3 regions of the Ruegeria sp. HKCCA5463 genome follow, and region 3 is predicted to be linked to each of the others. Evidence: riboswitches for the same ligand, from Rfam matches in the RefSeq annotation. Region 3 holds a riboswitch; each other region holds the start of a gene.
The links. A riboswitch is a leader RNA that binds a small molecule or an ion and turns the genes downstream of it on or off. The one in region 3 is predicted to bind cobalamin.

Region 1: another riboswitch for cobalamin. It lies ahead of GOW09_RS13945 (DUF1636 domain-containing protein); the one in region 3 lies ahead of GOW09_RS17770 (hypothetical protein).
Region 2: another riboswitch for cobalamin. It lies ahead of GOW09_RS15170 (DUF1636 domain-containing protein); the one in region 3 lies ahead of GOW09_RS17770 (hypothetical protein).

What each region holds. Positions count from the first base shown of each region.
Region 1 is NZ_WQFL01000006.1:124,891-130,095, reverse strand. It holds gene GOW09_RS13955 (carbohydrate kinase) at 1-648, shown strand, start outside; partial or broken gene GOW09_RS13950 (D-lyxose/D-mannose family sugar isomerase) at 665-1,329, shown strand; cobalamin riboswitch at 1,430-1,627, shown strand; gene GOW09_RS13945 (DUF1636 domain-containing protein) at 1,725-2,081, shown strand; gene GOW09_RS13940 (ABC transporter ATP-binding protein) at 2,078-2,851, shown strand; gene GOW09_RS13935 (ABC transporter substrate-binding protein) at 2,868-3,818, shown strand; gene GOW09_RS13930 (iron ABC transporter permease) at 3,820-4,830, shown strand; gene GOW09_RS13925 (inositol monophosphatase family protein) at 4,854-5,205, opposite strand, start outside.
Region 2 is NZ_WQFL01000007.1:65,631-70,835, forward strand. It holds gene cobN (cobaltochelatase subunit CobN) at 1-742, opposite strand, end outside; gene cobW (cobalamin biosynthesis protein CobW) at 748-1,803, opposite strand; gene GOW09_RS15170 (DUF1636 domain-containing protein) at 1,805-2,176, opposite strand; cobalamin riboswitch at 2,268-2,475, opposite strand; gene GOW09_RS15175 (SLC13 family permease) at 2,709-4,565, opposite strand; tRNA gene GOW09_RS15180 (tRNA-Cys) at 5,194-5,205, opposite strand, start outside.
Region 3 is NZ_WQFL01000009.1:46,635-51,839, forward strand. It holds gene rsgA (ribosome small subunit-dependent GTPase A) at 1-606, shown strand, start outside; gene GOW09_RS17765 (hypothetical protein) at 646-1,503, opposite strand; cobalamin riboswitch at 1,637-1,859, shown strand; gene GOW09_RS17770 (hypothetical protein) at 1,950-2,357, shown strand; gene GOW09_RS17775 (dual specificity protein phosphatase family protein) at 2,349-2,861, opposite strand; gene GOW09_RS17780 (DNA polymerase III subunit gamma/tau) at 3,032-4,795, shown strand; gene GOW09_RS17785 (YbaB/EbfC family nucleoid-associated protein) at 5,196-5,205, shown strand, end outside.

The DNA of each region.
Region 1 (5,205 bases), on a different contig from region 3:
GCTTCTTACAGCTTTGTTGATGAAAACACTGCGGGCCGGATGTTGCTGCCCGAAGACATGCCCGATCAGCTTCCTGCTGTCTCTGCCCTGTATCTCGGTGGAATCAGCCTTGCGTGTGAACCTTGCGCAGATGCCTATGCCGCCCTTCTGGACCGCCACGGTTCCGACCGGGCAGTGATGCTGGACCCGAATATCCGCCCGGATTTCATCAAGGATCAAACCCGATTTCGGACGCGTTTGAACCGTATGATCTCGCGTGCGGATATCGTCAAGGTTTCAGACGAGGACCTGGACTGGATCATTCCGGGCGCTGAATCCGAATCCGCAAAAGCGTCTGTGCTGTTGCAGGCGGGTCCTTCCGTTGTCATCGTCACGCGTGGCAGTGAAGGGGCGCACGGTTACCTGGCGGATGGTTCCGAAGTCTCGGTTCCTGTGAAACCCGTTGAAGTGGTCGATACGATCGGCGCAGGTGACACGTTCAACGCCGGCGTTCTGACCGAGCTCAGCCGCGCAGGGCATCTGACCAAGTCAGTTCTGCGCGGATTGACGGTTGAAAGCCTGCAAGCCGCCATGGAACTGGGCGCTGACGTGGCGGCCGTAACCGTTTCCCGAGCCGGGGCGGAACCCCCTTGGGCGCACGAACTTTGATCTGCGGGATGGCATGATGAAACGATCCGAAATCAACCACATCAAGCCCTATGCACAGGCGTTCATTCAACCCTTCGGCGCCGTGTTGCCACCCTTTGCGGATTGGTCGCCCGAGAAAATGCGCAGCCCTCTGGCCAAAACGATCCGCAGCCGCGGGCTGGGATGGGATATTACCGATTACGCACAAGGCCATTTCGACGAACATTACCTATTCCCGTTCACTCTACGCACTGGTTAGACGAAGGATCTGAAATCCGGGCGTGGGATGCTCTGTGCAGAAAACTATTGATCTCGAAAGACAATCAGCTTTCTCCGGTGCACCGGCATATTATCAAGGCAGAAGACATCATCAACCGGGGCGGCGGCGATCTCTTTCTGGAAATTCATGCGCCGGATCCAAACGGTGGCGTCGACCGCAGCAACCCGATGACGGTCCCCAGCGATGCCTGCCCTGTAACCTTGCAACCCCAAGAGCACGTACGGCTGAAGCCCGGGTAAAGCGTAACTCTGATGCCCGACATCTGGCACGCTTTCTGGGCCGAGCGCGGCGATTGCCTTATTGGCGAGGTATCGACCGTGAATGACGACCGTACGAACAATGTGTTTGAAAAGCCAATTCCACGGTTTTCAAAGGTCGAGAAAGATTTCGAGCCGGATTTCCTTCTTGTATCAGACTATTGACACCGTTCGGTCCGGGCTGGCGCAGCAGGACAGCTGGCGCGGCTGTTGCAATTCCATCTACCACCGCCTTCGTCTGCCGCTTGACAAGTCTGGCATTGCCGGACTAGCTGAGCGGGATGGTTCCGTAAGGGATGAAAATGGGAACACGGTGCGGCGCTGGAATGTGCCAAGTCCGTGACTGCCCCCGCAACTGTAAGCGGTGAGCGACGCCACTTCACCACTGACCCGCATGGGTTGGGAAGGTCGGCCAAGCAACGACCCGCAAGTCAGGAGACCTGCCATCGCACTATAAACCAACCCGAGGCGGGGCGTCTCGGAAGGAGGCTTGATGGCGTGTTTGCGTAATATCTGGGTATGTGCCCTCTGTCTGCGTCTGGCAAACGACGGAGATGGCTATGACCTGCTATTCTGATCACTACGTTCTGATCTGTTCAACATGTCAGGGGGCGATGTCTGCCGAGGCTGCGCAAGACGAGCTGAATGCCCGGTTGCCTGACGGTTTTGAAACCCGAATGGTGGCCTGCATGGCAGGTTGTGAACGGGCCATGACGGTCGGATTTCAGGCCCCGGGAAAAGCGCAGTACCTGTTTGGCGATATCACGACATCACACGACCTGTCCGCCTTGGTCGAATTCGCGACCCAGTTCGGCGACAGTGACGATGGCTGGACCAGCGCCTCGGACCGCCCCCCTGCCCTTTTCGCAAAGACCTTGTCGCGAATACCCGCATTGCCGTCCGGTGGCGCTTCATGAGTTTTCTGGTTGCCGAAAATTTGGAGTACTATGCTCTTAATGGCGATATCCTGTTGCAGGATGTGTCCTTTCGTCTGGAAGAAGGATCAATTCTGGCAATCGCCGGGCCGAACGGCGCCGGCAAGACCACTCTGCTGAAACTGCTGTGCGGGATCGAACGGGTTATCTTGGGTGATGTTTGGATAGAAGGCCAAAGCCTTCGGACCCTGTCCGCCCGCCAACGTGCCCGCTCCATTGCTGTGGTCGGGCAGCAGGAAATGCCTGACGGGCGGATGCGCCTGCAAGACTATGTTGCGCTGGGGCAAATCCCGATTCAGGGCGAACGTTCGATGGCTCAGCACAAGGCTGATCTGGAACGGGTTCTGACGACGACCGAGCTGTCGCATTTTGCCAACAAAACGATGGGTCAACTGTCCGGCGGAGAACGTCAGCGCGCACATATCGCGCGCGCGTTGGCCCAGAACCCGTCCTTGCTGTTTCTAGACGAGCCAACCAACCATCTGGACCCCGATGCCAAGGGGCACATGCTGTCTCTGGTTGCTGATCTGGGGGTAACGGTCGTCATGATCGTCCATGATCTGGTCATGATCCCGGAATTCGCCACCCATGTGGCGCTGATGAAAGCCACGCGTCTGACGGGGTTCGGGCCTGTTGTCGAAGTTCTGACCCCAGACCGGGTACGTGAGACATTCGGCGTGGATTATCTGTGCTTTCAGCACGAAGGCCGCATGATCCCCGCACTGGATATCCGAAAACGGAAACTGTCATAATAACAGGAACTTAAATATGATGCAGAAACTTTGGCCGGTGGTTGTTTTCGCTGGCTTGGCAGGTGGCGCGGCAGCGGAAGCCGTCACCGTGGACAATTGCGGCGAACCGCTGGTTTTTGACTCGGCGCCGGAACGTCTGGTCGTGCATGACATGAACATGGCGGATATGGCCTTTGCGCTCGGCCTTCAGGACAAGATCGTGGGGCTTACCGGAATTACCGGCTGGTACAAAACAAGCCCTGATTTTGATGCTCAGCGTGGCGATATCCCAGAGCTTGCCCCCAAATACCCGACCATTGAAAACCTTGTGGCCGTCGAACCCGATCTGTTTTTCGCCGGTTGGTACTATGGCATGAAACCCGGCGGTGACGTCACGCCCGACACGCTGGAACCCTTTGGTATCAAGACCATGATCCTGACCGAAAGCTGCGTGCATCTGGACAAGGATCGCCCCGAGGCCAGCATGAACCTGTTGTTTGATGACGTTCTGCGTCTGGGCAAGGTCATGCAGGTCGAAGACAAGGCCGAGGCGCTGGTTGCCAGCTGGAAAGACAAATTGTCCGCCATCGAAGCAAAAACAGCCGATCTGGAAAAGCCCCGCGTATTCCTGTTGGACGGACCGGCCGATGCTCCGTTCACCGCTGGCAAGTTCGCCATTCCCGATGCAATGATCGCAGCCGCGGGTGGCGAGAACGTGACGCATGATCTGGATACCAGCTGGGGCCGCACGTCGTGGGAGGCCGTGGCAGCGGCCAACCCGGAGTTTCTGGTGCTGCTCGATTATCAATCCGGCAACGGCGCAGAGGACACTTTCCAGTTCCTCAAGGATCACCCGGTGATGTCACAAACGGACGCGGTAAAGAACGAGCGCTGGATTGGCCTGCGTTACGAGGAACTGACGCCCGGCCCGGCAAATATCGAGGCGATCGAGAAGATGGCGAAGGCGATGCACCCGGAGACCAATTGATATGGTCCGATTGGGCCGTTTGATAGTGCTGGGGGCGGTTGTTCTGACCGCCCTTTTGCTGTTGTCGATCGTCTACGGGACCACCCCAATCCCCATAAGCGAAGTTTTTTCGGCCATCGGCCTCGGAACCGGTCTGGTGGAAGGAGACATGTCGCCCTTGCACCGGATCGTCTTCGACCTTCGCCTGCCCCGTGCCTTGTTTGCCGCCGTGATTGGTGCGGGACTGGGCGTCGTTGGTGTCGTTTTGCAAACAACGACGCGAAACGATCTGGCAGATCCGTTTCTGTTCGGTCTGTCCTCGGGTGCTGCTGCCGGCGCCGTTCTGGTGATCACCGTCACGGGTGATGTCCTGGGAATCTGGACGTTGCCGCTGGCGGCATTTTGCGGTGGTCTGATTGCGTCCGGCATTGTTCTGGCGCTGGTTCAGGGCTTGCGTACGAGCGCACCCGAAAAACTGATCCTGGCTGGCCTGGCGGTGTCCTTTCTGTTTTCCGCGATCACCAACTACCTGATTTTCTCTGGCGACAATCGCGCAGCGCATTCGGTGATATTCTGGATGCTTGGCGGTCTGGGACTGGCAAGATGGGAAACCTTCCCGCTTGTCTTGATCGGATTGGGCCTGATCCTGAGCTATTCGCTTTACCGCAGCCGGTGGCTTGACGCGCTGCTGACCGGGGATTTCACAGCATCGTCACTGGGTATTCCCGTTCAAGGACTGCGGTTCAGCATGTTTTTCGTTGCCGCGTTGGCGACGGCCAGTTTCGTTTCCGTTGCCGGTGTAATCGGCTTTGTCGGGCTGATGGTGCCTCATATTGCACGCGGCATCGCCGGAACTCTGCACCGAAACCTGCTGATCGTCTCGGCGATCGTGGGCGCGATTCTGTTGACATTGTCCGATATCTTGTCACGCCTTCTTCTGGCTCCGCAGGAGTTGCCGGTCGGAATCGTCACGACGTCGATAGGATCACTTTTTGTCTTTTTGTATTTGTTCAAATCTGATCGCGGGAGCTAGTTTTCCAAGGTTGCGCAACACTGTCATTTTTCGACATTGATGAGGTCAAGCAGTTCAGCATGCAATTCAGGGGTTGCGGCGGAAACGACCGCGCCATCTGAATCGAGGGGCAACGCATGCCCGTGCCAATCGGTCATCACTCCGCCAGCAGCCGTGATCAGAGGTGAGAGCGCCAGATAGTCATAAGGTTGCAGATCGTAATCCACCACAGCATCGACATGGCCCGAAGCAAGCAAGGCATGGGGATAACAATCATAGGCAAATCGGCGCGTCTGCCCTGCATTCATCAGCCGGCTGAACAGGTCAGGATGATCGCGATAAATTTTGTCGCCTTCATTCACGTACAAAACCGATTGATCCAGACGCGTGGTGTGC
Region 2 (5,205 bases), on a different contig from region 3:
CGGCCACGGGCGCCTTGAGAGACGGGGCAAACATGCCCACCGCCGCGTATCCACGGGCGCGCAGGCTGCGGATCAGGGCGGCGATCGGGGCGGTGTCTGCCGAGGTCAGGTAAGCGCGGTAAAAGGTGACGAGGATTCGTTTGGCCTTGCTTTCGAACGCGGTTTCCACCGGGATTACGCCGCGATCCGGACACCACACGCCACATTCGGGCAAGGTCTTGGCGCCCATCACCGGACCGGCATAAAGCCCCGCCGCCAAAGCCATCTGCGCCAGCGCCGCCTGTGCCGCGACCTCGCCGCCGGTATCGCACAGATGCGCCAGACGCCGCAGGGTCGAGACCGGCAGGGTGGAATAGTCATCCAGCCGCGTGTCCTCGCGCCCGTCGGCGGGCAGCACCGCCAGTGCGATGCCCTTGGCCTGCGCCAGGGCCAAAACCTGCTGCAACCCATAAGGCCAGTAGGGGACGCCGCCGATCAGACGGATCAGAATGCCCTTGGCGCCCTCCATCGTCTGCTCGACATAGGTATCGACCGATAACGGGTGTTTCAACGCCGTCAAATTCGCCAGCCGCAGGGTCGGCATTCGCCCTTCCGGTCCGCCGCCGCGATGCCAGCCCGCCGCGAAAGCCCCCAGATCGCTGTCCGAAAACGACAGCACCACCAGATCCGCCGGGCTCTGGCCCAGATCGGTTGGGGTCTCGGTTTCCTCGAGCCCGTGGCTTTCGCGGAAGACGACGTGCATGGGTCTTACTCGGCAGCCTCACGCACACCCACGAGGATTTCGCGGATTTCCGCCTCTTTGATATCGTCATGCTCGGCGATGACGACCAGACGCGAACGACGGTCTTCACCGGGTTCCCACGGGCGGTCATACTGGTGACGCACGCGGGCACCCACTGCCTGGACCAGCAGGCGCATGGGTTTGCCCTGAACGGCGGCATACCCTTTGACGCGCAGGATGTTCAGTTCATTGGCGAGGCGTTCGATATTGGCGACCAGTTGGGCCGGATCGGTCTGCTCGGGCAGCTCGACGATGATGCTTTCGAAATCGTCATGCTCGTGATCGTGATGGCCGTCGTGATGCGAGGGTCGGGCGTCCATGTCATCCTCGGCGGCGGCTTCCAGACCCAGCACAACGCGCACGTCCACGGCACCTTCGGCCACTTCGACGACGGGCAGGGGGCGCGGCGCCTCGGCGGCGATGATCTCGCGCGCTTTGGCCACGCCTTCGGGGCCGGCGAGGTCGGGCTTGGTCAGCAGGATGATGTCGGCGCACGAGATCTGATCCTCGAACACCTCGGACAGGGGCGTTTCGTGGTCGATCGAGTCATCGGCCATGCGCTGGGCGTCCACCGCTTCGACATTGGGCGCGAAACGGCCTGCGGCCACAGCCTCGGCATCGGCTAAGGCGATCACGCCGTCGACGGTGATCTTCGAGCGGATGTCAGGCCAGTCGAATGCCTTGAGCAGCGGTTTCGGCAGGGCCAGACCGCTGGTTTCGATCAGGATATGATCCGGGCGCGGCTCCAACGCCATCAGGGCCTCGATGGTGGGAATGAAATCATCTGCCACGGTGCAGCAGATGCAGCCATTGGCCAGTTCCATGATGTTTTCCGCCGGGCAATCTGGAATGGCACAGGATTTCAGGATGTCGCCATCGACGCCTACATCGCCGAACTCGTTGACTACGACGGCAAGGCGCTTGCCCTGCGGGTTCTGCATCAGGTGACGCACCAAAGTGGTCTTGCCCGAGCCCAGAAAGCCGGTGATCACTGTGACGGGGAGTTTTTCGAGGTTCGACATGTCAGGCTCCAATGGGGGGAATGCGCGAGGCACAGTTCTTGCGAAAATGTTCGGGGCGTTCGCGCCATTTCACCAAACCATCTTCCGTGGCCAGATACTTGGTCGCGCCGTCGACGATGACGTCGACATGATCTGTTTCGTTCAGGTTTTCATACACGAAGGTCCAGCGGCCCGGCCCGCGCAACACGATCGAACAGCCTTGATCGCAGTTTGACAGGCATTCAACGGCTTGCAGGGTGACACCGTCGGGCAGGTCTGCCTGTTCCAGGGCCTTGTGCAACAAAGCGCCCGGGCGTTGCGCATCATCTTCGACAGGCAGGCCGCGACGGCAGGTAGTACAGACCAGCAACTCGACTGGTGCGGTCTCGGTCATGTCTCTCATCCCCCCAAATCCTCTTCGCGGGGGACGGGGTTTCATGCGGGCCACGAGTGGTCATGGACCCGACACCGGAACACCCCGCCCGGTTTCAACTTCGGTTGTTGGCAGGTCTCCCGGCTTGCGGATGCCAGAGGCGGGCCTCTGTCGGATGTCCCGCCTTCCCGGCTTTCGGGCCAGTGGCATTGGGCATCCTCTCCGTTCACGGTCGCGGGGGCGGCTGCGTTTGGCGGCAAGACCGTTGACGCATTCCCTTTTCATCGGCTCTCACCGACACCAACGAAAGGGACATGCGGCACCGCTGGCCTGCTTGTCAAGCGAGTCGCGCGCAACAATGATGCAGAGGCATGGAAAGCGACCTGTGGGCGTCGATGGGCGGCATGGTGTGCCGGGACCCAGCCTGAGGTGGGCCCGGCGACGAACGGTATCTTAGCAAGGGGCGTAGACTATGGTGAACGGGTGCCTTGACTGAACCTGTCCAGATGATGAGAAAAGACCACCGAACCCCCCGGATCCTCTTGCGCTAATACTAATAGATGACGTTTATCATGAGCAGCGAGACGACCAGAAACAGCGCCGTCATTATTCCGCCGGAGCGGACGAAATCCATCACCTTGTATCCGGCCGGACCCATGATCAACGCGTTTACCTGATGGGTTGGGATGATGAAGCTGTTCGATGTCGATATAGCGACCGTCAGGGCAAAGACGGCCGGGTTTCCACCCGCCGCCACCGCAATTGATACCGCCAGAGGCACCAGCAGAACCGTGGCCCCCACATTGGACATGACCAAAGAAAAGGCCGTCGCCAGAACGGCGATGCCGGTTTGCAGCGACCAGAGCGGCCAGCCGTCCAGAATTATCATGATCTGCTGCGCGATCCACGCGGCCGTACCTGTGTTCTGCACGGCTTGTCCCAAAGGTATGAGGCAGGCGAGCAGGAATACGGTGTTCCATCCGACCGCGCGGTATGCCTCGTCCACGCTGAGCACACGGGTCAGCATCATGCCCACCGCGCCGGTAAGAAGACAGAGTGAAAGCCGGACATCCGTGAACAGGATCAACGACAGCGAAATGGCGAAGAATGCCAGGGCCCAGCCGACTTTTTGCGGCCGCAGCTCGTCCTGAGGAAAGTCCGTCGTCACAACGACGAAATCCGGATCTCGTTTGATCCGCATCAGGTTGTCCCATCTGGTATGTGCCACAAGCATGTCGCCCGCCTGAAACTTTTCGAGCCCGATCTGAGTGGATTCGTGATCCTCGGTCTCGACATGGCTCAGCGTCTCTTCGCCGCGGTGAATGGCCAGCAGCGACATCCCGTAGGTCTTGCGAAACAAAAGCTCGCGGGGGCATTTGCCGATCAGCTTGCTGTCGGGCGTGATGACCACCTCGGCCACGCCTGCATTGGTTGGGGCGAACTCTTCGACGAAAATGTCCAAATCCGGAAGAACGGTCAGCCCGTATTTCTCGGCGAACGTCTCGACCTCCCAACGGCGGCCGACGATGGCCAGCCGACACGGCGCTGCAATTTCCGCTGTCAAAACCTGAACCATCGAGGTTTTGCCGCGATAGAAGGTGGAAATGATGTACAGGTGGTTTTCGTGGTTGATGTCGGCCAGAATCTCGCCGACCAAAGGGCTGTCCTCGGGCACCACGACTTCGAACACATCGGCTTTGAGGCCATAGACCCTTTGCAGGTATTCCTGTGTCCCTTGTCCGGTACCCGTATTGTCAGGCCCTTCAGCCTCGGGCAAAACCCAACGTCCCAACAGCAGAAAGTAACCAATTCCCGTCAGGATCAGAACCGCACCGATCGGCGTGACCGAGAACAGGCCGAAGGGCTCCATTTTCTGAGAGGCCGGCAGACTGTCATTTGCCGTCAGGATCAGATCGTTCAGCAGGATAAGAGGAGACGACCCCACCATCGTCATGGTGCCGCCCAAAATGGCGCAGAATCCCATCGGCATGAGCAGGCGCGACAGCGGTATGCCCGACCGTGTGGAAATTCGGCTGACAACCGGCAGAAACAGAGCAGCGGCGCCGACATTCTGCATGAACGAGGATATGACGCCAACGGTGCCGGAAATGATTGGTACAACCCTGCCTTCGGATTTGCCGCCGTATTTGAGGATGACGGCAGCCACCTTGTTCATGATCCCCGTCTTGTCCAGACCGGCCCCGACGATCATGACCGCAATGATCGAGATGACGGCATTGGATGCGAAGCCGTCGAACAGAAGGGTGACATCCGCCAGATTTCCCAGCCCGGGCGCGTAGCTGAGCAAGCCTATGAGAACCAGAACCAATATGGCGGAAAGGTCGATCCTTATGATCTCGGAAACGAACAGAAAAACGGTGAAAGCCAGCAGGGTGCAAACGACCCCCATCTCGAAGGTAAAGGCAATGTGTTCCACAATACGTCCAGAACTTTTTCTTTGTTAGAGTCCTAGTTCATCCTTCCCGAGTTGTCATGAAGTTTCGTTTTTCGGCGATGGTGAGACATAATATTGCTCAAGGGCTGTTGTTGGAGCAATGCCTTCGGAGGCCCGTTTTGACGAACACGTCAGAAAGAAGGATAGGCCAAATTGCATAAGGCAGTCTGCACGCTTCGCGCAGGCGCGATGCCGTCCCAACCAGGTCGAAGCAGCACAGGTAATGGCAGGTCAATTCCAGCCATGGACGACAGACAATCCGACAGCTTTGTTTGCAGCACCATTCTGCCGCTGCCTGAACCGCACAAAGGGCCAGCTTGGCCGTCCTTGATCGCAAACTGCCCACAAGAATGGTATACATCTGAAAGGGCCGGACCAATGGTTCAGGTCACCAATTCTGAACATTTCGAGATGAAGATGCCCAGGAAGTACGGCGGGTGTTGCCTGAACGCAAGCTGGCGGCATATGCCAAGAATGCTCGCAGTCGGATGGAACAGAACCAGATCGAAACACGAAAAATCCAATAGTTGGTTGGATATTGGACCTCGAGGAGGGAAAAAGTACCGCAAGTCATTGGAGGTATTGGAGGCGAGTA
Region 3 (5,205 bases):
AAATCGGCGGACCCTGACAGTTTCTCGGGACAGGTGCAATCACTGGACCCGTTCCTGACGGTTCTGACGATCAACGCACTGGACCCGGCAGAGGTTGAAAAGGTGCTGTCCTGGTGCCCCAAAAGCCAGACCGGAGTGCTGGTTGGTTCGTCGGGCGTTGGCAAGACGACACTTGCCAATACCATGACCGATCAGGATCTTGCCACCTCGGACATTCGCGAGGATGACGCGCGGGGCCGACACACGACGACCGCACGCGCACTGCACCGGATGCGCAACGGCGGCTGGTTGATCGATACACCTGGAATGCGCGCGTTGCGCCTGCTGGACGCTCAGGACGGGATCGACGACGTTTTCTCGGACCTTGCCGAGTTGAGCCGGGACTGCCGTTTTTCGGATTGCCAGCACAGCTCCGAGCCCGGATGTGCCGTGCAAAAGGCAATAAGCCACGGCATGCTTGATCCGGCTCGATTGGACCGGTGGCGCAAGCTTTGGCGCGAAGATCAGCGCAATTCTGAGACCGTCGCGCAGTCCCGGGCGCGGGACAAAGCGTTCGGCAAGATGGTCCGTGGCGTCATGAAGGAAAAGAAACTTCGCAACCGGTGATGGCGGGTCGGGGCCTGGCCCGTTCTGCGCCGCGTCTGATCAAGCGATCAGTCGCGGCCAAACCGCTGCATTGCGCCGGGCAAATGCTCCGATATGACCAACCTCGGGCAACCCGAAATCGGCGGGGCTCAGCAGGTGGCGGTTGGCATCGGGGCCGTAAAGATCCGCAAGCCGCCAAACCGCGTCCGGCGGCACCATCTGGTCGTCCTCGAAGGTGAACAAATCCACGGGCGTTCCAGAATCCTTCCACTGCGCCGCAGGTAACTCATGCCCGATTTCAGGCACATAATTCAAAGGCGCGGTACACCATTTGCGCCACTGCCAATAGACCGATGCCGGCAGATCCGAGCCGAACCCGATCGCCTTTCCGGGAAGGTAGCCAAGGGCTCGGGCCAAAAGCGGGGCATGACCATACCAGAACAATCCTGCCAAACCCCGATAGGGCCACGGGTGGTCGCTTACGGTTACCAGCCCCGAACACACACAGATCATCCGGTCAATCAGATCGATATCCGGCTGCACAGGCCCCAACATCGCGCCGATCGAATGACCGATGGTCCAATGCTGCGAATCGGGAAACCGTCTGCGCATTTCCGCCCGTGCCGCGGGCATGTCGATCAAGGCCCAATCCGCCATGGTCGCACGCGAGTCTTTCAGGCGGCCAGTCAAGGAATGCCCGTAATCGCGATAGTCATAGGTCAGGCAGGCCATACCCTGCTCGGCAGCAAGCCATCGTGCGAAATGACGGTAATAATCGCGCGGCACACCCGTTGCACTGTTCAGCACGACGACGATTTCGGGCGAGGTCAGCGGGCTGTACAACCGTGCAGACAGTGTTTTCTGCCCGGACGGAAAGCGAAACTCTTCGGTCAATACCGTTTGCTCTGTGTCCAACATGATCTCTGGCTTTGCGCTTGGTAAATCCGGTTTCCGAACCTCAACGCCCTCGACACTATGCATGAACCAACATCGTATCCAGCATGACCAAGCGTCCGGTCAAAAGATCGGCTTGACTCGATGCGTGCTCAAACGCTAGCGGTTGTGTGATGGTTTCCGGCCTCCACAAGGGGTCGGGATGAAAAGGGAACACGGTGCGGTAATGTCTGGTCATGCAGGCAACAACCAAATCCGCGACTGCCCCCGCAACTGTAAGCGGTAAGCGATGCCGAAACACCACTGGCCCCGAAGGCTGGGAAGGTCGGCAAAGCGATGACCCGCAAGTCAGGAGACCTGCCATCGGAAACGAAACCGAAACTCGGGCGGGGTGTCCGGGCAGGTCCTGACGGCATCACGATGTCCCACCTGTCCAAAATATCCTGTCCACCAAGCGCGGAGGGCGCAGGATGATCTGGAAGACAAAAACACATGAATTCAGTGCAACAGTATGTCAGCGGACGGGCAAAACCTGTCCCGCTTTGGCGCGGCTGGCGCGCTCGATATCCGAAGCCATGGCCCAGGCGACCTCGGCCACAAGTGACGATTTCGAGATTGAGGGCAGCAGCGAGCTGTCACATTGCGCCGAAGGATGTCATGCAATTTTCCGCGCGCGATCAGACAGCATTCGTGTCTTTTGCGGAACGCAGCCCGAAACCGCATTTGAGCCGCTGAACGGCTATGCCGACCTGATCTTCGGAAACACGTTCAGTGCGATGCCATCCGGCGTCGTGAAGACCCCACCCTGCGCGATGATCGAAGTTTCCACGATCCGGCCTCGGAAACCTGCTTGCGCGCCCGTGCAGATTTCAATCTGAATCCAGACTGACCTGTGCCTGGGCGCGCCGAGAGGCCCAGGCCAGTTGCGCATCCGTTTCGACGGCGCAAGGGCGCACCGCCCGCAATCGTTGCAGCGCCGTGTCCGCGCGTTCGCCGCATTCGACCATCAGCCGCAGGACAATCATACCTGACCTGCCACATCCCCCGCGGCAGTGCACCAATACGCGACCTCCGCCGGAAAGCGCGTGCCGGGCCGCGGCGCTGACGGACGGCCACGCGTCATCAATCGCTTTTGTCGGCGCTCCGAAATCTTCGATCGGCAGGTGAACCCATCGGCTGGCGCGGCTTTGAATATCGCTGCCAAATTCCTGCGCCCCGTCCTGAAGCATTTCGACATCCGTCGTCATCGAAACAACAAGCCCCGGCTGCCAGGCTGCGATCATATCCAGATCGCTGGAGTAATCTCCGCCGCGTCCGGGCATCGAGGTCAGCGCCAGCGTTCCGCCACCGACTTGCAGGGCGTAGATCACCAACTGCGACATGAATCCTGTCCTCCCCAAAGAACTCTTTACAAAATGAGCCATTAAATCCGCTGATGCAGTTTAGTGCGAAAGCGACTCGTTTCTAAATCAAAAATCATCGCGCCCCGCTGTGGACGCGGGCAACGGTGGCCACTACGCTGTGCCCAAGCACCGAATCCCAACGAGAAGACATGACAGACAGCTCCAGCCCCGCCTATCAGGTTCTCGCCCGCAAATATCGCCCGGAAACCTTTGCCGATCTGGTGGGTCAGGATGCCATGGTGCGCACCCTGAAAAACGCGTTCGCGGCCGACCGGATCGCGCAGGCCTTCATCATGACCGGTATTCGCGGCACCGGCAAAACCACGACCGCAAGGATCATCGCCAAGGGGATGAACTGCATCGGACCCGATGGAACCGGTGGCCCCACAACCGAGCCCTGCGGTCAGTGTGAACATTGTGTCGCCATCATGGAAGGCCGCCATGTCGACGTGATGGAGATGGACGCCGCCAGCCGTACGGGCGTCAACGACATCCGCGAGATCATTGACAGTGTTCGCTATCGCGCCGCCAGCGCGCGTTACAAGATTTATATCATCGACGAGGTTCATATGCTCTCGACCAGCGCGTTCAACGCGCTGCTCAAGACGTTGGAAGAACCGCCCGCGCATGTGAAGTTCATCTTCGCAACCACTGAAATCCGCAAAGTCCCTGTCACCGTGCTGTCCCGCTGCCAGCGTTTCGACCTGCGCCGGATCGAACCCGAAGACATGATTGGCCTGCTGCGCAAGATCGCCGAAGCGGAAAACGCCCAGATCGCCGAAGACGCGCTGGCGCTGATCACCCGAGCAGCGGAAGGATCGGCCCGGGATGCAACCTCGTTGCTGGATCAGGCGATTTCGCACGGGGCTGGCGAGACGACCGCCGATCAGGTCCGTGCAATGCTTGGACTGGCAGACCGTGGCCGGGTTCTGGACCTTATGGATATGATCCTGCGCGGCGACGCCGCGGGCGCACTTACCGAGTTGAGCGGGCAATACGCCGAAGGCGCGGACCCGCTGGCGGTGCTGCGCGATCTGGCCGAGATCACGCACTGGGTGTCCGTCGTAAAGATCACACCTGACGCGGCCCAGGACCCGACGGTTTCTCCGGACGAACGGACCCGGGGCCAACAGATGGCCGAGGCTCTGCCGATGCGGGTTCTGACCCGGATGTGGCAAATGCTGCTGAAGGCGCTCGAGGAAGTCTCGGCTGCCCCCAACGCCATGATGGCCGCTGAAATGGCCGTTATTCGCCTGACCCATGTGGCGGATTTGCCCAGCCCCGAAGAGCTGATCAAACGGTTGCAAGATGCCCCGCCACCGCCGCCGGGCGGGCCCAATGGCGGCGTTTCGATATCCCGACCGGGCACCGGTCCGGCGCCGGCTGGCGCAGCCCATCCACCTGCCTATGCGCCGCCCCCTCGCGGTGCCGGTGGCGCACCGGTTGCAGCCCTGGCGCAGGATACCCAGACGGCCCTTGCCCGGTACCCAACCTTCGACCACGTGGTGGAACTGATCCGGACCAATCGCGACGTGAAGTTGCTGGTCGAGGTGGAAAACGGCGTGCGCCTCGTCTCCTATCAACCCGGACGAATCGAATTTACGCCCGCCGCCCAGGCACCGGCAGATCTGGCGCCACGACTGGGCTCAGCCTTGCAACGCTGGACAGGAAATCGGTGGGCTGTCTCGATCGTCTCGGACGGAGAAGCCCCCACAATTGCAGAAATACGGGACGAGGCCGAGCTGGCACTGAAATCCGAGGCCGAAAAACACCCGTTGGTGCAGGCGGTACTGGCGCAATTTCCAAAGGCGAAAATCACCAGGATCGAAACGCCGGAGCAACGCGCCGCCAAGGTCGAGACCGAAGCGCTTCCCGAGGTTGAAGACGAGTGGGACCCGTTCGAGGAAGACTGACCCCGCCGCCCGTCACCCCCTGTTTCAAACGAAGCTGAACGAAGTTTCAATCGAACACATCCGCCTGCATGTCTCAGATCGTTTGTTGCGACACCGGCCAGCGGTAGGCGGCCCGTGACAATTCTGATCCGGATGCCGCGTAGCCATTCGAACCACGCCCAGATTTTCTTTGCCCTGTGTGATCAGTCTCGGCAGCAGGCCATATGCGCGCCAAGGACGATCTGCGCTATTCGGACCTGCAGGCGAATATGGCGTCGCAGACGGGCGGCACGATCCTGCTGACGCCTGCGCCGATCAACATGCCGGCCGGAACGGTAGAGCCTCCGACCGGCGGGAGAACCCTTGTGCCATGTGGCTGCTGCCCGTATCTAGAGCGCAAACGGAGACACAGGAGAATACTATGCTGAAAG